3 regions of the Shouchella oshimensis genome follow, and region 3 is predicted to be linked to each of the others. Evidence: riboswitches for the same ligand, from Rfam matches in the RefSeq annotation. Region 3 holds a riboswitch; each other region holds the start of a gene.
What was found. Region 3 has a riboswitch for thiamine pyrophosphate ahead of thiE (thiamine phosphate synthase). Riboswitches for the same ligand answer to the same signal wherever they lie in the genome.

Region 1: it holds a riboswitch for thiamine pyrophosphate, as region 3 does, so the genes downstream of both, NDM98_RS02750 (ECF transporter S component) here and thiE (thiamine phosphate synthase) in region 3, are expected to answer to the same signal.
Region 2: it holds a riboswitch for thiamine pyrophosphate, as region 3 does, so the genes downstream of both, NDM98_RS22700 (3-oxoacyl-ACP reductase) here and thiE (thiamine phosphate synthase) in region 3, are expected to answer to the same signal.

What each region holds. Positions count from the first base shown of each region.
Region 1 is NZ_JAMQJY010000001.1:489,894-497,082, forward strand. It holds gene tenA (thiaminase II) at 1-54, opposite strand, end outside; gene NDM98_RS02740 (energy-coupling factor transporter transmembrane component T family protein) at 76-882, opposite strand; gene NDM98_RS23790 (ABC transporter ATP-binding protein) at 882-1,463, opposite strand; gene NDM98_RS23795 (hypothetical protein) at 1,412-1,903, opposite strand; gene NDM98_RS23800 (ABC transporter ATP-binding protein) at 1,860-2,336, opposite strand; gene NDM98_RS02750 (ECF transporter S component) at 2,352-2,930, opposite strand; TPP riboswitch at 3,046-3,142, opposite strand; gene NDM98_RS02755 (HAD family hydrolase) at 3,203-3,991, opposite strand; partial or broken gene NDM98_RS02760 (branched-chain amino acid aminotransferase) at 4,042-5,116, opposite strand; gene NDM98_RS02765 (uroporphyrinogen-III synthase) at 5,199-6,011, opposite strand; gene NDM98_RS02770 (cation diffusion facilitator family transporter) at 6,283-7,161, shown strand.
Region 2 is NZ_JAMQJY010000007.1:59,095-66,283, forward strand. It holds gene NDM98_RS22670 (GNAT family N-acetyltransferase) at 1-317, shown strand, start outside; gene NDM98_RS22675 (NUDIX domain-containing protein) at 478-975, shown strand; gene NDM98_RS22680 (aminoglycoside adenylyltransferase domain-containing protein) at 1,057-1,893, shown strand; gene NDM98_RS22685 (GNAT family N-acetyltransferase) at 1,911-2,315, shown strand; partial or broken gene NDM98_RS22690 (GNAT family N-acetyltransferase) at 2,438-3,268, shown strand; gene NDM98_RS22695 (hypothetical protein) at 3,350-3,514, shown strand; TPP riboswitch at 3,631-3,731, shown strand; gene NDM98_RS22700 (3-oxoacyl-ACP reductase) at 3,837-4,589, shown strand; gene NDM98_RS22705 (LLM class flavin-dependent oxidoreductase) at 4,605-5,924, shown strand; gene NDM98_RS22710 (KOW domain-containing RNA-binding protein) at 6,038-6,208, shown strand; gene NDM98_RS22715 (YitT family protein) at 6,362-7,189, shown strand.
Region 3 is NZ_JAMQJY010000006.1:47,649-54,837, forward strand. It holds gene NDM98_RS24390 (MTH1187 family thiamine-binding protein) at 9-317, opposite strand; partial or broken gene NDM98_RS24395 (DUF1385 domain-containing protein) at 444-812, opposite strand; gene NDM98_RS23695 (hypothetical protein) at 866-997, opposite strand; gene NDM98_RS21780 (hypothetical protein) at 1,029-1,598, opposite strand; gene thiD (bifunctional hydroxymethylpyrimidine kinase/phosphomethylpyrimidine kinase) at 1,683-2,483, opposite strand; gene thiO (glycine oxidase ThiO) at 2,497-3,606, opposite strand; gene NDM98_RS21795 (thiazole synthase) at 3,623-4,402, opposite strand; gene thiS (sulfur carrier protein ThiS) at 4,404-4,601, opposite strand; gene thiE (thiamine phosphate synthase) at 4,598-5,227, opposite strand; TPP riboswitch at 5,295-5,400, opposite strand; gene NDM98_RS24785 (YqgU-like beta propeller domain-containing protein) at 5,451-5,708, opposite strand; gene NDM98_RS21810 (YqgU-like beta propeller domain-containing protein) at 5,858-6,526, opposite strand; gene aspA (aspartate ammonia-lyase) at 6,656-7,189, opposite strand, start outside.

The sequences.
Region 1 (7,189 bases), on a different contig from region 3:
GCTTTTTCTCCAAATGGGGTCTGCCTCATTGCGAATGTGTGCTGTAAATGTCATGTGAAAACGCTCCTTTTCTAATTAAGAATTGGTATAGCGAACATCCGTATTATCAAATAACGGAAACAGATCGGCTAGCATATACGTCGCCAAAGGTGCCGATACTAATACAATTAAAAAGATCAAATCATAGTAGGTAATACGAGTTTGATAATAGTAGGTTCGTTGTTTTACTTGCATAAACCGCTTCGCTTCCATTGCTACGGCAATACGCTGAGCCCTGCGAATACTTTGTGCAAGCAGAGGGACAGAAAAAAATTGAAGCTTTTTATAGACTCCTTTTAGCCCTTTTTCAGGAACCGCTTGTCTAATCACCATTGCATGGCGTAACGTTTGGAACTCTTCAATCATAATTGGAATAATACGAATGGAAGCCAAAAAACTATAAGCGTATTTTGACGGAACCTTCAACTGTTGCATCAACGAATAAAATAAAAGAACTGGCTTGGTTGTTAATGCAAAGATCATTCCTAAGATAGCAAAGGCCAAAGCACGAAACCCTAGGTGAACACCACGATAAAAACTCTCCTCTGTCACATGAAAAATACCCCATTTAAACCACGTTGTATCACCACGACCAAAAAAAATCATGGAGCTGGCAGACGAGAAAAAAACAAGGATAAACGGTGCTGAAAAGAGAAGCAAATAGCGTAATGGATGTCCTGAGAAGACAAACAATAACAAGCAAAATACAGCAGTTAAATAAACCAGATGTGTGGGGTTATGAATAAAGATCATATAAGCAAACAAAAGAATAGACAAAATCAATTTTATACTTGGGTTTACATGAGTGATCCATGTATCCTTTGTTGCATATAAAGCTGTCACTAGCTGTTCACCTTCTTTTGATCCACGATCGCTTCTTCCTCAAACAACACCCCATGCTCTACAGTCCAAACCCTTGTCGCAAAATGTGTTAGAACGTCCATGTCATGCGTCACCATGATAATGGTGATGCCTTGCTCTCTGCACGATTCAATCATCTCTAAAAGAGCAAACGTATTTTTGGCATCTTGTCCAAAAGTCGGTTCATCTAATAATAAGACGGATTGATCCTTCACAATGGCTGTAGCCACACTTAGTCTTCTTTTTTGTCCTACAGAAAGTTGATAGGGGTGTTGTTCCTGCTGCTTACTCAATGAGAATGAGTCTAGACAATTTTGTACAATGTGTTGAATTTGTTCAGCTGGCTTTTGCTCTTGTTTTAATGTAAAGGCAATTTCATCAAAAACTCGATTCGTTACAAATTGATATTCAGGATTTTGAAAAACAAAGCCGACAGTGTCACTAATTAGGTTCTTCTTCTTCACTTGTGTTCCATGTAGAAAATATTTGCCGTCATGGTTTAGGACATTCATCAAACCAAGTAGCAATGTACTTTTCCAGCACCATTTTTGCCTGTCACACAAATCCACTCTCCAGGATAAACCTTAGCATCCTGTACGTTTAACTTCGCTTCTTTTCTGCGCAGAACTTGGAATGTATCTAACTTAATAACAGGTTCATTATGTTGTTGAACTAGTAATTGCTTTGACCAATCCCTTGAAGCAACATACTCCTGCCAAACGCCTGGAAACCAGATACCATAGTCTCTTAATGTTTCTTTATACGTAGAAAAAATGTGCTCAGTTGTACCATCAGCTATAATCTGACCCTCTGTATCTAAAACAATAACTCGGTCCACAAAATCGAGCACATGATCAATTTTATGTTCAACAATAATCACCGTACGATCTGCTGCAACAGATTGTATCGTCTGCCAAATCTGCTCTGTACCTTCTGGGTCAAGCATGGCCGTTGGTTCATCAAAGATTAATGTAGATGGTTGAAGGGCCAGGCACAGATGCAATAGCTAAGCGTTGTTTCATACCTTGGGAAAGCTGAGATATTGGCGTGTGTACATTTGTAAGTTCCAAACCCACTTGCTTAAGATAGGCTACAATCTGACTGTGCATCTCTTCTCGCTTCACACCTAGGTTCTCCAAAACAAAAGCGATTTCCTCATCAACATAAGGCATGCAAAACTGACTATCCGGATCCTGAAAGACATATCCCCAAGAATCCGGTTGGGTTAGCTCATCGTATTTAAGTGGAAGTTGAATAGCTCCTGGTACTAAACCGGTTAAAACTTGAAGAAGCGTAGATTTCCCGCTTCCACTTGGTCCAAGGATTAACACTTTTTCACCTTCTATGATTTGAACACTTAAATCTTTAAATAACAGATTACCGCTTCCAGGAAATGTTAAGCGTAGGTTTTTCACTCCCGAAATCACTGATGTCATCTGACCACTCCATTTCTATTTCTCAAGAGTTTCCAGATCTGCTTTTGAGGATGGTCTGAGCAGATCCGTCACACCAGTTTTCTCTAATGCTTTGACAAGATAATAAGCAAAAACACCGGCAATTAAAATACCACTTAATGTCCTTAGTACTAACACAAGAGTTAAATTCCAACCAACAAGATCAAACATATACCCTCTGTTCCAATCCATAATAAAAGATCCCCCTGCAGATGCCGCTCCAGCTAGTGACGTAGTCATTAATGAGAAACTTTTGTAGAAGAAGAATGCAAATACAAGTTCTGCTCCAAGTCCTTGCATCACTCCATAGATGAGGACTTCTAATCCATACTGTGAACCCACGATAAACTCACCGGAGGCCGCTGCAGTTTCTGCAATTAGAGCCACTCCTGGTTTACGAATAATTAAAAATGCAACGGTTGCCGCGATAAACCACATTCCATACATAAGCTCGTTGATCTGCAATGGAAACAGCTTTAAACTATCATTTACTGGCCCCCATAGTCTGTAAACAACGGCAAAAACGACTGCGATAATAACCGTTACCAAAATGTCTGTTAATGTCAATCTCTTCATCAAGTCATCCCTCTCGTTCATCATTTCCCCAGTGACTCAAAAAAAGAAGCCACTCCAAAATTGGAGTGGCTTCTTCGTTATTGTACACACTTGCCCCAAAAGCAAATCGTAAATAGAAGAGTCGACTCCACTTTCCTACGCTAGTATTATCTAGATCAGGTCAAGGGTTAAGGCAAAAGCCTCTCTCAGCGTACGCGCCCCTAGTGGAAATAACGTTATATTGTTTGTACGGTTTTATTTAAACATAATTTTCAAGCTGCGACAATACTTTTTTAGGATAGTTTGTCTAAAACGGCTTCAACTTCAGTGAGCGATTTAATTTCAAATGTTGGTTCAACATCTTCAGTCGTTTGATTCCGTCGATTCACCCAAATAGATGAGATTCCCGCTCGCTTCGCACCAAGAATATCTGTCATTAGATTATCGCCAACCATAACAACTTCTTCATTATTTAGCTCCATTAATGATAAGGCATGCTCAAATATACCTTTATCCGGCTTGCCTTTACCGTAAGCACCGGAGATTACAATGTGGTCAAAATACGGAACCAATTCAGGCGTAAGCTCTAACTTAATATTTTGTAAGTCAGGAGATCCATTTGTTAATAATAAAAGCTGATAGTTTTCTTTGAGTGCGTCGAGCACCTCAAATGTCTCTTCATAAACAATTGGATTCTTCCGACGTTCCAATGGAAAACGTTCAGAAAGTTCTTTAGCTAGCTCCTTATTGTCTACCCCACATTTTTGCAGTCCTAGATCCCATGACGCATAACGATAGCCAGGAGCTAACTCTTTTAATTTCTGAAACTCTTCTTCTCTATCTTGAAAATTAGCCCAGAGACCTTCAAATGGATTAATACCAATTAATTGAGTAAATGAAAATGTTTCATAAGAAGCGTACAACTTTTTTGCTTCTTCTCTTACTGCATGTTCTAGTTCTTCAACTTCAATACGATTATCGTGTTCATGGGCATATTCACAAGTTGCTGTGAAAGCCTTTTGAACACTTTTTTGATCCCATAAAAGAGTATCATCTAAATCAAAAAAAACAGCTTTAATCATCAAGGATTCCCTTTCTGTATTACATTATATAGTTCTTCTCATTTTTTCTGTTATTTTACTTCGTGTGTCCAATTAAATGGATCCTCAATTCTTCCTTTTTGGATTCCAGTTAACGTTTCATACAATTTTGTAGCAAGTGCACCTGTTTCACGATTATTAATCAGAGTTTGTTGACCTTTCAAGCTAAGCTCTCCAATTGGTGAAATCACTGCTGCAGTACCTGTTCCAAATGCTTCTTCTAAACGATTTTCTTCAATAGCTAAAAGAACTTCATCAATTGAGATTTTCCGCTCTGTAACTTGTACATCCAAGCTTTTTAATAATTCTATGATCGATTTACGTGTTACACCTTCAAGAATACTACCACTTAATGCTTGGAGTGATTACTTCTCCATCAATTTTAAAGAATACATTCATGCTTCCTACTTCTTCAATGTATTTCTTTTCAGCACTATCTAACCACAGTACTTGTGCTTGTCCATGCGCAGTTGCTTTATCTTGGGCTTTATAAGCAGCAGAGTAATTTCCCGCTGTTTTCGCCATACCTGTACCACCTAATGCGGCTCTTGTATATTCATCTTCAACATAAATACCAACTGGTGCAATTCCTTCTTTATAATAAGAGCCTACTGGTGATAGGATAATCATAAATTTATACGTAGCTGATGGAGCCACACTCAAGTTAGGTTCAGTTGCAATAATAAATGGGCGAATGTATAACGAAGTTCCTTCATATGTAGGAATCCATTCTCTATCTAATTTTAATAACTCTGATAAGTAATCAATAACAAGCTCTGGATCAATATCAGGAATACTTAAACGATCGCTTGAACGATTAAGTCTTTTAAAGTTTTGTTCAGGCCTAAATAAAAGAATTCGTTCATCGTCCGTACGGTAAGCCTTAAGCCCTTCAAATACAGTTTGTCCGTAGTGATAAATCATCGCTGCTGGATCTAGTGTTAGGGGTTGATAAGGTATAATTCGTGGACTGTGCCAGCCATTTTCAGTTGAATAATCCATAATAAACATATGATCAGTAAATGTTTTACCAAACTCAAGAGTTTCAGGATCTGGCTTTGTTTTATGGTGCGTTGCGGTCATAATTTCTAATGTTTGATCAGACATATTAAGAAACTCCCCTTTTATCCACAATTATTACATTGTTATGAATCTATTATAACATGTTCGCTCACTTTTTGAATGAGCCTTATCCCTTACTCTCTTTCATATAATTTCCAAGCTCCATAATCATCGCTCCCATTCGCTCGATTTGTGGAGCCACAATTCTTTTTACACCTTGATTGGATAATTCTTCTGACGTTACTTTCCCAACAGACACAGCCACAACATTATTCTCAAATAACTTTAACAGATTCTCTTTTTTATGATGCTTGATTGCTACCTTAAATAACTCCCTAGCTTGAATACCTGTTGTGAAACAAATCGCGTCATAACAACCACTTTCAAGTTCGTCTAATAAAAGTAACACATCTTCTTCTTTTACAGAGACATGCTGATAAGGCAAGATTTCTTTTGATATTGCCCCATTGGTTTCAAGAAATGTACGTAATAATGGCGCATCCATTCCATGAAGTTGGACCATAACTAACTTATCATTCAAATCCAAGTCTCTCATAACTTCAATAAGACCAGCAGTTGTGCCGTCTTCATCTCTGAGATCGGGCACAAACCCGTATTTTTTTAACACGGCATGTGTTTTATACCCTCTTGCAGCAATTGTAGCTCCTTGTAATGCTTCATAAAGCTGCTTATCAAATTTTTCTTTCTCTGCAAGTCTAAACAGAGTTTCCGTGCCAATTCCTGTAGTGAAAACAAACACATCTGGTTTTTTCATGATGGTCGCTTGAAATTCTTCTGCTACATCTAGCTCGGCTAAAAACACAGTTCCTTGTAAAGATCTTACCTCACTTGTTCCGCCTTGTTTTCTAATAATAGTCTGCATCTCATCTGTCTTTCTCGAAGCAGCTAAAGCTGTGTGGCAATTGATTAGACTTTTCATATAAGTACATCCTTCCCCAACCAAAAATACTCGAAATAGATATTTACACAGTTAGAATAAACTGAATATATCATGTTTTTGTTTATTCGTTAAGTTAATTACCTTTTTGTGTTATCAATACGGTACGTGAAATTTTATAAGTTTACCTAGGTCAACATACTTTTCTTATAGCTAGATAACTGACTTAGGCTAATCATCTTGCTGTAGACCCACTCAATCATGCTCTGTTAAGATACTTACGTGAACAGAATGTCGAAAGTGAGGATTACCTATGGAGCGTTATAGCCAACTTAAAAAAGGTGAAAAGGGCGCATGGCTCAGCATCATCACATATATTATTTTAGCCGCAGTAAAGCTGACCATTGGCACACTGTTTTTTTCAGATGCATTACGCGCAGATGGTTTAAATAATGCTACAGACATTGTAGCTTCAATAGCTGTGTTAGTAGGCTTGCGAATTTCACAAAAGCCACCTGATGCCAATCATCCCTATGGTCATTTTCGCGCTGAAAATATTGCCTCACTCATTGCTGCGTTTATTATGGCAGCAGTTGGACTCCAAGTCTTGGTGGAGGCTGGCCGAAAATTATTTACTGAACCAGAAGCACCAGATCTGACAGCCGGTTGGGTAAGTTTTATTTGTGCCTTAATTATGTTTGTTGTTTATCGTTATAATAAAAAACTCGCTAAAGACGTAAACAGCCAGGCATTAGTTGCTGTTGCGGCAGATAATCGTTCAGACGCCTTAGTAAGTATTGGTGTAACGATTGGAATCCTTGCTTCTCAGTGGAATATCGCATGGCTTGACACATTAACAGCCTTCATTATTGGACTGTTAATCTGCTATACAGCATTTGATATCTTTCAAAAAGCAACACATTCACTAACTGACGGTTTTCACGAGCGTGACCTGAATCAATATAAAGCCTCCATCGAGGTTCTTGAGCACGTAGAGGCCTTAAAAGTTGTTAAAGCACGACAGGTTGGCTCATCAATCTATGCAGATGTAGTGATTGAAGTATCTCCTGATTTAAATGTAAGGGATAGCCACAGAATTGCCGATCAAGTAGAAGAAGTGATGCGTGACGAACACCAAATCTCAAACACTCATGTGCATGTTGAACCATCTGAGGAAACGAAGCAAAGTTAAGAGCGACTCATCATGATAAACGATCCTT
Region 2 (7,189 bases), on a different contig from region 3:
GAGATAATGATTATCCAACTTTATTTGAGCGCTGTAACTTTTGGGTTGGTGTGAAAAATGAGAATAATAAGCTCATCGCTTTTGGCTACATTTGTGGCATGGGTTTGGAACATGGATATATGGAAGATATCATTGTGCACCCTGATTACCAAGGCAGCGGTATTGGATTAAAGTTGGTTAATGTATTGTTAGAAGAAGCTGAGAGATTTGGCTTAGAAATCATAACGGTCTCATTTGAAGAGCGTAATGTGAACTTTTACGAGAAAGCTGGATTCGCACCTGGGGCAGGCGGAGTTTGGCAATCAAGAAATTATTGAAATAACGAATCAAGATCCTGCAAATGCAGGATTTTTTATTTTTATATTGAAGGGTTTAAAGACTTAGTATGTAAATTAGAAAATCAATTCTTATCCGAAGCAATGCTTTTTAGAGGTAACAGTTTATTTATGTCGGAAAAAAGAAGTAGGGGGGATTAAAATGTTTGTTAATGTGAGAGCTATAATTACCAGACAAACACCTGATGGTAGAGAGATCCTTATTCAAAAACGAAACAAGCCTTTCGAGGGGAGTAGCCCTTATGAGCTTCCAGGAGGTCAAGTGGAAGAGTATGAATCTCTTTATGATGCACTAGTAAGAGAAGTCAAAGAAGAAACTGGATTGGAAGTAAAGCATATAAAAAACCAGGAAGCTAGAATAACCACCCAAGACGAGACATCAAACGTTGAGGCGATAACTCCTTTTTGCATGTATCAAACTCTTCGTGGTCCAGTGGATTCGTTAGGTGCCTATTTTTTATGCGAAGCCGAGGGAGAATTACTAAGTGATGGTGATGCTACTCAACAAGTACAATGGATTAAAGTTGAAGAGTTAAAAAACCTTTTAGAAAAACAGTGTATTCAATTTAGTTGGATTGATAAATCAGGTGTACTATATTATCTACGATCTTTAGAGTATGGAACGAGTAATGGGGTATAAGGAGTTCTTATTTTATAAGCTATTAAACTGGAATAGACCCATAATCCTGTGCATGAAGAATTAGTAGAAAGGATAACCCACATGAATCAACCACAAAAATGGCCAGAAGTTGATATTGAAATTAAACAATATATAGATAACTTAATTGAGCTGCTGAGACTAAATCTAAAGCATAATCTCATAGGTGTCTACTTACATGGTTCCTTGGCGACAGGTAGCTATTACGTTCCAAAAAGTGATATGGACATACTTGTTGTAGTATCTGATGCGCTTTTACCTGGAAAAGCAAGAGGGCTTAATCTTGCTATTGCTCATTATTCTGATACACGACCCACTATAGGAAATATTGAGCTTTCTATTATCACAGTATATGTAGCAAAAAACATACCAAACCCCATACCTTTTGAATTGCATTATAGTTCGTTTTGGCATGATCGAATCTTAAAAGATGATGTTCAATATAAAGGAAATCAGTTCGATACAGATTTAATTGTACATTTATTATTTGTTAAACAGAAGGGTTTCTGTTTGTATGGTCAACCTATTGATAAAGTATTTGGCAATGTTGATTGGAATGATTTTATGGCTTCTGTAATAGATGAATTTAATTGGACATTAGAAGATCAGAATATTCTTGATTCACCTTACTACAGTATTTTAAACATATGTCGTACATTGAGATTACGCAGTGAAGGTGTGCATAGAATTTATAGCAAGGATGAAGGTGGGGAATGGGGGCTTAGGTGTCTTCCAAAAAGATTTAATCCTTTAATTCAGCGTGCTCTTAATGTGTATCAATCAGACAATACTATTAAAGAAGTAGATATAAAATCAGGCGGAGTTAAGTGGGGTAGAGACGAATTATTAGCATTTAGAGACTTTGCAAAACAAAATCAAGGTTTTCATCGTAGCAACTAAATGAATGAGAGGTAACTATGATGATCATTATTGATTCAGAAGAACTAGACCCGATGGTGTTTAAGCTTTTATCATATGCAACATCTACTTCTAAAGTTAGAGATGAGTATGACCTATATGTACATAACCCTCAACGGATTCTGTATGGATATGAAACGAATGGTTTCCTTGTTAGATGCATCGGAATAGAAATCATCGATCCAGATGAATGCGAGATTAAGCATATCGCTGTGGCTGAAGAGCAGCGGGCAAGAGGAATTGGTAAGAAGATGATTAATTACATTAATAGAGAATATAAGTCGATCATTGCTGAAACAGACGAGGACGCAGTCGTTTTTTATGAAGAATATGGGTTTACAGTATTAAGTCCTGGCGCGGTATATCCTGGAGTTGAAAGATTTAATTGTAAGTTTAAAAGGTGATTTTTCATTTGGGATGTTTATAGAAATTTCAGCATGCAAGGATAGATTATTGCGGGAAGAAGAATAGAGTTTAAGGAACAAGATCTACTAGTCTATCTATTTTCAAAACAAAGGAGAAGCTTATGATATCAGAGTTGATAAACTCAGAATTTAGTAAGTGTAAAGAGTTGCTGCGCAAATAAGGTCAACTAGAAGCAAGAGCTGTCATAGAAGGCGTGAACCCTGGACGAGTATTTGTTGATAATCCTGAAAGGCCGGCAACTGGTGTGGTTTGGCTGCATAATAATGATGGGTTTATCTTTTTTGGAGATGAAACGAATGAGTGTTTTAATAAAGAATTAAACGATTTTATTGAATCAGTCATTAAGCCAGAGGCAAAAAAAGTTGGTTTAGACTGGTTTGAAGCCATAGGTAATCATCAAGGCTGGAATAAAACATTCGAGAACGTGTTTAGTAACCATTCACTTGGAAGTTGGAATCAGAGAGTATACATGTTACATAAAGAAGAGTTCACATATAAAAACATTGCACCAATTGAAGAAGGCTATTTGATTGTGAAGATAGACAGTGATCTTCTTAGAAACAAGACTCGCGTCATTTCGAATCTATCTTTTTTAGAAACAGAAATAATGGAGTTTTGGTCTTCGTCGGAAAGGTTTTTTGATAATGGGATTGGTTATTGTGTGATACAGAATAATAAAATCGTTAGCATGTGTTATTCAGGCTTTGTAGCTGGCAATGTGCACTGTTTGGGCATTGAAACATTAAAGGAGCATCAGGGAAAAAGGTTAGGTCAAAACGTTGCTACCGCCTTAATACATGATTGTCTACAATCGGGGATCATTCCTTATTGGGACTGTATGGAAACGAACAAAGCATCTAGTGCGATTGCTGAAAAACTAGGATTTAAGAATGTATTTAATTATACGGGGTATGATTTTTCTTTGAAGTAATTTGTACATGCTATTTCACTTTATAATAACCTCTGCAAAAAACGGAGTTCGATTTGATGGAAAAAGGTGGTGGTACTCACATTGGATAATCAATATGTTATGGGATGGGGAACACTTGCATTAATAAATGCAGGGTTAGCACAAGGTAAAAACAGAACAGGACTTAATTGGTTTTTGCTTTCTTTAGTTTTGGGACCTGTGGCTACATTCATTTTATTATTTGTGGAGAAGAGAAGTAGTAACTAATAAAATAATCCAAATAGACTTTACGTAGCAATCAATCTACTATATAGTAAAACCAAGATGAAAATATAACCTAAAAAATTCCAACAATTCAAAGGTAAATTAACAATTTCATATTTTTAATGCACTAGGGGTGTTATTTAACTGAGATGAGTACAAACTCAAACCCTTTGAACCTGAACTAGTTAGAACTAGCGTAGGAAAGTGTGAGCACGAATACATATTTGAAGTGGATTCATTTACTATGTATTTACTTGTTTGCGCAACATTCCTACGGGAGTGTTGCGCATTTTTATTTTCCAAAAAAATGATAGGAGTGGTTATGATGACTAGAACGGTATTAGTTACAGGTGGTAGTAGAGGATTAGGTTCAACGATTGTAAAAACATTGGCTCACCAAGGATTTAATGTAGTCATTAATTATAATAAAAGTAAAGATGCCGCAGAAAAGCTTGTGTCTGAGATTGGTGAAGAGAACGCGATTGCTATTCAAGCGGATGTAACAAAATGCAATGAAGTAGATCAATTGATAAAAGAAGCTACAGCATATTTTGGTCAAATAGATGTGGTCGTTAACAATGCATTAGTAGACTTTAAATTTGATCCAAGCAAACAGAAGTCATTTACAGAACTGACGTGGGACGATTATCAAAAGCAAGTGGATGGTATCTTGAATGCTGCCTTTAATATCGTTCAAAGTGTCGTACCTCAATTTATTGAAAGACAAAATGGAATGATTATAAGCATAGGTACCAATCTATTTCAGAATCCTGTTGTACCCTACCATGAATATACAACAGCTAAAGCTGGGCTAATCGGTTTTATGCGTAATGTCGCTTCTGAACTAGGTGTACATGGAATAAAAGCCAATGTCGTTTCAGGTGGATTATTAAAAACCACTGATGCCAGTGCTGTTACGACACCAGAGGTTTTTGATTTAATTGCTCAGTCAACGCCATTAAAGAAAGTCACTGAACCTCAAGATGTAGCCAATATGGTCGCTTATTTATCATCGGAACATGCAACGGGTATTACGGGTCAGAATTTCACGGTAGATGGCGGATTAACTATGAATTAATTGAGGTGTAATCACATGACAAAAACCAAAGAAAAACAATTGCACATAGGGGTTTTACTATATGGTTGTGGCCATCATCAAGCATCCTGGTTAATGCCCAATTCAAGCGTTGAACGGATAGGGGACATCTCTTATTATCAATCTTTAGCTCAATTATCGGAGAAGGGTTACTTTGATGCGGTGTTCTTCGCAGATAATCATTCATTTCAAGGGAACGATTCTAGCGAAATGCCAGCATTTTGGTTTGATCCGATTGTGAATCTAACCGCTATTTCTCAAGTCACAAGTCACATAGGATTAGTATCAACCATCTCAAGTACCTTTGCTAATCCTTTTACAGCGTCACGACAATTATTAAGCTTAGATCATCTAACAAAAGGACGCGTGGGGTGGAATTTGGTGACATCGATGAGGGATGTAGAGGCATTAAATCATAGCATGAATGAACTCCCTTCACACGATGAACGCTATGAAAAGGCAGACGAATTTGCAGCTCTTATGAATAAACTATTTCTTTCATGGGAATCTGAGGAGTTTGTACATAATCGAGAAGAGGGAGCGTTAATAAATCCTTCAAACATCAAGCCTTTTCATCACATTGGTGCACATTTTAACGTACAAGGTCCGTCTACTACGCCAAGAAGCCCACAAGGTAGACCTGTGTCCATGCAAGCAGGCGCATCTAAACAAGGTATTGCATTAGCCGCTAAATATGCCGATGCAGTCTATTCAGTGTCATGGAATCTAAAGCAAGCAAAAACCTTTCGCAAAAAATTAGATGAGCAGGTTAAACAAAGTCAGAACAGTCATAGACACATTAAAGTATTACCGGGATTAGTCACATATGTTGGCCGCACGTACGAGGAAGCGCTTGAAAAGAAAGCAGAATTAGATGAGCAATTACCTATTGAGACGGGGTTAAAACAATTGAGCTTTTTTACACAGCAAGACTGCTCTCATTGGGAACTGGATAAAGCAGTGCCGCCATTACCCCCAGTAGAAGAATTTACAGGTCCTGTTGGTCGTTACGAAACCATACTCGAAATGATAAATGATACACAACCAACCGTAAGAGAATTAATAGGATATCTGAGTGCAGGCGGTGGACATCACACACTGATAGGGACCCCTGAGCAAATAGTCGATCAGATGCAAGTCTGGTTCGAAGCGGGTGTCGCTGATGGATTTAATTTAATGCCTCCTACATTACCTGGTAGTTTAGATGACTTTGTTGAACTCATTGTTCCTGAAATGCAGAGGAGAGGCATCTTTAGGAAAGAATATGAAGGACAGAGCTTTCGGGAACATTTAGGATTAAAAGTAAATGGTTTGTAGAACCTTGAAATGGTGATTACTTGCCCTGTATAGTGGATGTGACGTAGAACACGCAATCATTGGAAAGATTTCTGGAGAGGATTGACTACACAATAGAAATGAGATGATATTTTATGGAGAAGTTTAAGATTGGAGATATGGTAGAAACAACGGAAGGTAGTATGCAACATATCCCCGGTACAGTGGTGTATCTTGACCAAGAAAATGAAAAGTATCTTGTCCGTTTTGGAGGATCTCAACAAATGTACTATGCAGAAGATGAAATTGTGCTATGGGGAACATGAACTAATATGGAGGAGGGAAGGATGTTTGCACTCGGGCGTCCTTCTTAATTCTTTACAATTGGATTATTGAAGCTTATGCTTTGATCATATTTGAATTTAGAAAGGGGCTGCAAATTCAGCTCTTTTTTTGTTTGAGCGAAAGAGGAGGTTACAATGAAAAACTATATTCTTATGATATCTGGAACACTAATCATAGCATTGAGTATTACTCTCTTGGCAATGCCACATTCTATCGCTGATGGTGGGATTCTTGGAATAGCACTATTAATTTACTACGCTATTGGGGTACAACCATCTATTGTCGTTTTTGGGTTGTTCGTTGTGATTATGCTTGCGAGCTATAAATTTTTATCGAAATCTGTCATTTTAAAAACGCTTGTGACTGTGCCGTTGCTATCCTTCTTCACCTATCTAACTGAACCATATGGAATCAAATTGGAGGACCCATTAGTTGCAGCCATTTTCTTTGGTCTTGTGTCTGGAGTTGGTTTTGGTTTAGTGATCTATTCAGGGAGCTCTGTAGGAGGCACTTCGACGATTGCGTTAATGCTAAAGAAAAAATTTGGCTTGGATGTGATTTTCACTGCCTTCATCATGGATGTGATCGTTGTATTAGCAGGTGTCCTAATTATTGGTGTGCTTAATACGTTGTATACAGTCATCGCATTATTTATTGGTAAAGTAGCAAGTGATTATGTCATTGGAGGTTTAGATAGTAAGAAGGCATTTATCATTGTATCAAGCAAAAACGATCAGATCGCCAAAAAGGTCGTAACAAATCTAGCTTCAAGTGCGACCTATATTAATGGAAAAGGTGTTTATGCAAATCAAGAGCAACAGATGTTATACATTCTCGTCAAAAATCATAGAGTGATGCAGTTAAGAAGAATTATTAATGAAATTGACCCTCAAGCATTTGTTGTCGTTAATAACGTGAAAGACGTCTCTGGTGGGACTTTTTTTGGTAATGCAAATTCGTGA
Region 3 (7,189 bases):
TTTGTGTTTTATTGAACCATTTTCTCTTGGACTGATGCAAGCTTACTTTCCATTGTCTGGTGCTTGTCTCTTCTGTCATCAATTCGAATATTAGTCGCCACTCGCTTAATGCCGCTTTTAAATGGCACTTCATGAATCGCTTGAATGACTTCAAATAAAACAGGTAGCTCCCCTTCAATTAACGTACTCATCGGTGTTAGTTGATAGGTGATGTTGTCTCCATAAGATTCGAGAACGGTTTGAATACTTGCTACATAATCACTTACGCTTGGTCCCTCTGTTCCAATCGGAATGATTGTTACATCTACAATCGCCATTTTTTTCTTCCTCTCTTTTTTAATTCTTCTTATTCGGTGTGGGAACTCTTTTTCTGCTAATAACCCGTATGAGGTAATAGCTGCTAAGAGATGCATTCGCTCGGGTTCGCTAGTTGTAACATATCGCTGTAAAAAAGCTGATACTGGCAAAATGTATCGCTTTAGCCAATGTTTATTGAGTCGTTCCGTAAAACAAGCAGGTACAATTGCGCCATAGGAAGAAATGGCTAAAGCTGTGGCTACATCTAGTCTTGCCAGAACCAATAGAATGCTACCTAAAAGTACGCTTGAAAAATAAACAACAATCACATTCGTTGAGCAGCCACGATTTACAATCGATGCCTGTTGGATCTTTCTTAACCTCACTCGAGTGATTAAGCCCTTTGAACTAAATACTTTATGTTCAGCTCCATGATATTTGCGCAACTTCTTTGGGAACAGAAAGTGCATGCCAAAAGCCAAATATAAAAGTGAATAAAAAGGGAGACCTGTCATTTCCCATAATACAGGAGGCAAGATGATGCCTCCCAGAACTAATAATGTCAAGATCACAAAACGGTTGGTAAACTGATAAGCAATTCTTTCCCCATCTTTATACTCGTTTTTAACGAAATAGGCTCAACCCATGAAGTAAGTTCCCCCTTATGATGGCTAGCACAGGCTACATAATGGTTTGTCATATAAAAAACCCCTGCTTGGAAAGACATGCCTCTAATGAACATACGAGCTTACCTCAATCTCTTCTACCCAAAAAGGGACATTACTTGCTTCACCAAATGTTGGGTCTGAGAATGTTGCATCCTGTTGTTCAAGTGGCGCATGTTGGGCCCACGTATGTAACAAAAATACTTCTAGATCTTCATAAGACACATCATCAGACTCTAGCTCAATAATAAGAGTGCCACGATTGCCAAGACTTTTGTTTTCATCTAGTTCATTAGGGAAGGCTACAATCCAGCCGTTATCTACCTCTACTCCATCGGCTTCATACAATATTCCATCTGATGCGTGTAGCTCTACACTTAGACTCTCGACTGCCCCCGTCACCCCGATATAGTCATCACCAAACATGCCGTCAGCTGGCATAGCTCGCCACTGCCACGATAACTCAACAGTAGATGCCATAAGTGATCCCGACCAATCGATGTTATCTTGCAAATCAGCGTTAGTCACTTCATTTGACTGATCATTTTTCAGATAGAAATAACCACCAACCGCCATTACAATCATTAAAAGTGCTGGTAATAAAAAAACGATAAAATGATTGCCTCGTGTCTTCATCCTTTATCCCCCAGATTTCTTTGTGTCTCTACGTTACCATGAATACATAATAAGCGAAAGAAAACACTCAAAAACCGCCAGTTCTTATGACCGACGGCGATATGCGGAGTGGTTAACGGGACCCGCTCCATTACCAATTGAAAATCCTTCTTTAATGGCACAAGTAACAAAGGCTTTGGCGGTCTCAACAGCATCAATTATATCTGCTCCCTTAGCTAGTTCTGCAGCTATAGCTGATGCTAATGTACACCCTGTTCCATGTGTATTCGCCTGATTTATACGTTTCTGTGAGAAGTGGGTTAGATTCTGTCCATCATATAAAAGATCAATGGATTCCTCTCCAGGCAGATGACCACCTTTTAATAAGATGTTGGATGCCCCTAACTCATGCAATTGATAAACAGCCTCTTCCATCTCTTGAACGGTTTCAATAGGAGCCGTCTCCAATATTCGCGCTGCTTCAATTAGATTTGGTGTAACAACTGTAGCCATTGGCCATAATGTTGTTTTTAATTCATGGATAGCCTCTTGCTTTGTCAGCTCAGAGCCAGTAGTTGAGCCGAGAACTGGATCAATAACGAGATTGTTATATCCATAAGTAGAAAGCAACTCTGCAATGATCTGAATATGCTCGGCTGATACGAGCATCCCTGTTTTTACAGAATGTGCGCCAATATCACTCAAAACTGACTCTAATTGTGCTCGTAATGCTTCTAATTGTACGGGAAATACAGCTTGAACCCCTCTTGTATTCTGAGCAGTAATGGCGGTAATGACACTCATGCCATACGTATCAAGCTCTTGAAAAGTTTTTAAATCTGCCTGTATGCCAGCTCCTCCACCACTATCCGATCCTGCAATGGTCAATACTTTTGCGAGTGTCATATGCTCACCTCTTTTATGAAAAACGTTCTGGTTCAAAACGATCTAATGAAATGAAAGGCAGTTGACGTACAGCTAGATCTGCCACTGCTTTAGCAGTAGCTGCACTTAGCAGAATGCCATTGCGGTAGTGTCCAGGATAAAAGATAACTCGATTTGCTTGCTGTAGCCTACCAATTAACGGGTACCCATCTTGAGTAGCTGGACGCAAACCTGCCCATTGATGAAATGGTTTAAGTTCTTGTAGAAAAGGTAGCATATGATGATTCCAGTTTGTTAATCGATTAATGCCTTTTTCCGTTACTGTTGTTTCGAATCCAGCAATATCTTCAGAGGCACCATTCACAAGTGTTCCATCAGCTTTTGAGACAAGATAGCCTTGGCTCGAATAAAGAATATGCTTGATTCGTTCTGGCACAAGTTGATAGGCACAAATCTGTCCCCGAATTGGGTAAATTGGAAAGTTTAAAGAGAAGACATCTTCGTATTCTTTTGCCCATGCCCCAGAAGAGATAACGAGTTGATCTGCTTCAAATTCTTGTCCACTTTTAGATGTTAAGCGAATACCTGATTCCCATTCTTCAAGCTTAATATGCTCTAAATGATCGTAAAGTTCCACGCCAGATCTTTCGCATGCTTTTTCTAGCGCTTTTACATAATCCGGTGCATAGACATGACTTTCTTCTGGATAGTGAATCGCACCAATCACTTCACCAGATAACTCAGGTTCAAGTTTTTGGGTAGCTGATTGATTTAGTATAGTAGCTTCTACACCAAATTCCTTTTGCCATCCTTGACGAGAGGATAAGGATAAAAGGTCAGCCTCATGGTACACACAATGAAGACTTCCTGATTCGGTATACTCAAATTCAAGACCTGAAGCTTTTTTTACATCAGCCTGCCACTTAGGAAATAGCCGCAAACTTGATAAACAAAGGCGAAAGAAATCATCCGGGTCCTCTCCGATTTCGGAATAAGGTGCGAGCATCCCCGCAGCTGCCCCAGAAGCCTGCCCACCAAATGATTTAATTTCTAGAACAGCCACTTCTAGTCCACGTTGACGTAATTCAAAAGCAGTGGCGAGTCCAATTACCCCGCCTCCAAGAACGATCATACGATCTGCCATATAACTCACACACTCTCTATTTAACGATAAATGATTCTAGTTGACTGCTTGCTGTTGCGTACGGTTTTTTAGGAATTCGTCCAGCCTTATAAGCCAGGCGTCCAGCTTCTATTGCCAGCTTCATTGCTTGTGCCATTCTTACAGGATCCTTTGCTTTTGCTACTGGTGTATTCATCAGAACACCGTCCACACCAAGCTCCATCGCCTGTGTCACATCACTTGCTGCACCTAGGCCAGCATCTACAATAATTGGTACATTTGCTTCCTCGACAATTAAACCAATATTATATGGATTCAAAATACCAAGACCTGTACCTATTGGCGATCCACCTGGCATCACCGCAGCTGCCCCTGCCTCTTCAAGTCGTTTTGCCAAAACAGGATCATCTGATGTGTACGGTAACACCGTGAACCCTTCTTTTACAAGAATCTCTGTAGCTTTTAGTGTTTCAATTGGATCTGGCAGTAATGTTTTTTCGTTTGCACTAATCTCTACTTTTATCCAATCACTAATTCCAGAGGCTTTGGCGAGTCTTGCAATTCTTACAGCCTCTTCTGCATTACTTGCTCCAGACGTATTCGGCAGATACGTAAAAGCCGTAGAATCCAAATGCTGCAGAATCGCATCCTCACCTGGACTCTCCAGATTCACTCGACGAATGGCAAACGTTAAAATCTCAGCTCCCGCCGCTTTAATCGCCTCGTTTTGTACAAAAGGGTTCGGATATCTACCTGTTCCTAAAAAAAACCTCGACGAAAACTCTCTGCCTGCAATAACTAACGAATCATGCTTCACATTAACCGCCTCCTACAAAATGAACCAATTCAATCTTCATACCATCAGCAATCTTTGTAGATGATCGTTCCTCTTTAGCAATAATCGCACCATCTACTTCTGTAACAACAAGCTCGTGATCTAATTGATAATGATCAACTAGCTCTTCAAGAGTCTGAACCTCAAGTGAGACCTGTTGTCCATTAACTTGAACGGTCATGTCGTCGCCTCCTCCATCAGGTTAATAATCTCTTCACAGCGTGCCTTTACGTCATCAGCTTCTACAATCTCCGTGATCATACAAACTCGTTTAGCACCGGCGTCCATCACTTGTTTAAGATTATGTCGTTTGATCCCACCAATTGCTACATATGGAATGCTAATTTCCGCTTCAATTTGTTGAATATACGAGGTTGTAACTGGATCAACTACGTCTTCCTTGCTATTTGTCGGGAATATTGGACCGACACCGATATAATCGGCTCCTCCCTTTTCAGCTTGTATAGCCTCATCTATTTGATGAGTTGAGATTCCAATGACCATATCTGGACCAACAATTCTTCTTACTTCATCCAGAGGAAGATCGTCTTGTCCAACATGAATTCCATCAGCACCTACGGCAAGAGCCACGTCAATATGATCATTTACGATAAACGTAACACCATGTTTTTTGGTCACTTCACGAAGCTTCCTAGCTTTTTTAAGAACGTCTATTTTGCTGCTTTTTTTATCTCTAAGCTGAACGATGTCAACTCCTCCAAGAATTGCTTGTTCCATCACATTCACTAACTCTTTTCCGGGGTGAAATTCTTCCCCTGTTATTGCATATAACCGAAATTCCTTCATGTATAATCCTCCTAATATCGTCAAAAAGCCGTACTCCTGCGTTAGGAGTACGGCTACAAAGTTAATAAGCTTAGTTAGTCGACTTTCCTACGCTGGATAATCCAGATCAGGTACGAGGGTAAAAGGAAGATCTCCTGATTCTCAGCCACAAAATGGCACCCCTAGTCTATATATAATTCTACTTTCAGTATGACAGAAAACCGTTCTCTTGCAAAGTCATATGCTAGTATAGCTTGAAAACGGAGCCATCATTGGTATTCATGAGCTTTTGTTTATTAGAGCCAGTTAAGATCCATTTACCATCATCAGATAAAACAAGCGGCTCTTGATGATCCACATGCCCTAAATTTGTATATGAATCGTCATTTAGGTCATAGGCAAGCAGTTCAAACCCATCCTTATAGGATACATAATCAGCTGAATATTGAGGTCGTAAATAATAGAAAATGTCATGTAATCCATCAAAGGCATATGATGTAATCCACCATTGTTCCGAAAATGTATTTAAAGCTTGGAATGGTTAATGAACCTAGCTTTTTCATTCCATCCGTGAATTCGTAGAGAATTTCATTTGCATGAATTTCCTTGTATTTCACTAAAACAGACCGATCTTGATACAAATTCGCATGGTTAGAAAAGTCCCGAACCATAACCATCAGTAATTTTGGATGAACTTAGTTCATATTGTTTTAATGGGGCTTCAATAGACGGAATCATACTCCAGTTTAAATAAGATACAGAATCCGGAGAAGACCATTGCAAATAGCTACTCTGAATGCCTGTTTTATCAATCGATAACGGATCCAACTGAATATGATATACCTCTTGTTTCCAATCAGGTAAAAAAGCGACAGCCATAAATTCAGCTTCATCATACGGACTCCAATAAATCGAGTAATCATCTGCTTCAAGTGTTGGTGTGCTACTCACCTCACCATTTGCATTTAGAATAATTAGTTCGGCTTGATCTTGATCGTTTAACGTTTGTAGCGCAAATCGTGTATGATTGTAATTTGCATCTAAACGATGAAAGCTTTGGTCATCAGAATATAAAAGCTCATCATCCCCTGTAAAAATGTCGTGCCTATACATCTCAAACGAGTCTTCTCCTGAAAGAAGATACAGTATGGTTTGATTATCAAACCATCCTATCACTTCTAAATCCCCTTGTTCTTTAGGCTCAATTGGATGAAACTTTTCCCCTTTTACCGAGCTATTTGCCAAATCAGTAGAATCAGCATCCCCTTGACAGCCAGTTACCAAAACGAACAACACTAAACCGGCACATACCTTTTTCATGAATTGGCCACCTTTTATCTATCTCTATGCTTATTATGACATGTCAGCTTTCTTTCCCTCAACTGATTTTTCGGCACAAATGAAAAAAAGCTGAAGGTGACATGTAATGTCCCTTCAGCTTGCGCAAAACTACATGGAGATAAACCTAGACCCAGCAATACCTGGATTAGTCATTTCTTTTGGATTCAGAATTTCATTCAGTTCTTCTTCTGAGAGAATTCCTCTTTCAAAACAAATTTCTCTTACCGGTCGACCCGTTTGAATGGCTTCTTTTGCAATTCGAGTCGCAACCTCATAGCCAACATGAGGATTAATAGCTGTTACGATTCCAACACTACCCTCAACTAAACCTAAGCATCTTTCCACATTTGCTGTAATGCCCTCGACTGCAAATTCTCTAAATACTCGCATTCCATTATTCAAGACGGATAGAGATTGCAGTAGATTAAAGACTAAAACAGGCTCCATTACATTTAATTCTAGCTGCCAAGCTTCCGATGCTAAACTAATCGTATGGTCATTTCCAATCACTTGAAAAGATAACTGGTTAATAACCTCACACATCACAGGATTCACTTTTCCAGGCATAATTGATGATCCTGGCTGTCTTGGTGGAAGATTAATTTCGTTGAAGCCAGTACGTGGTCCTGAGCTCATTAATCG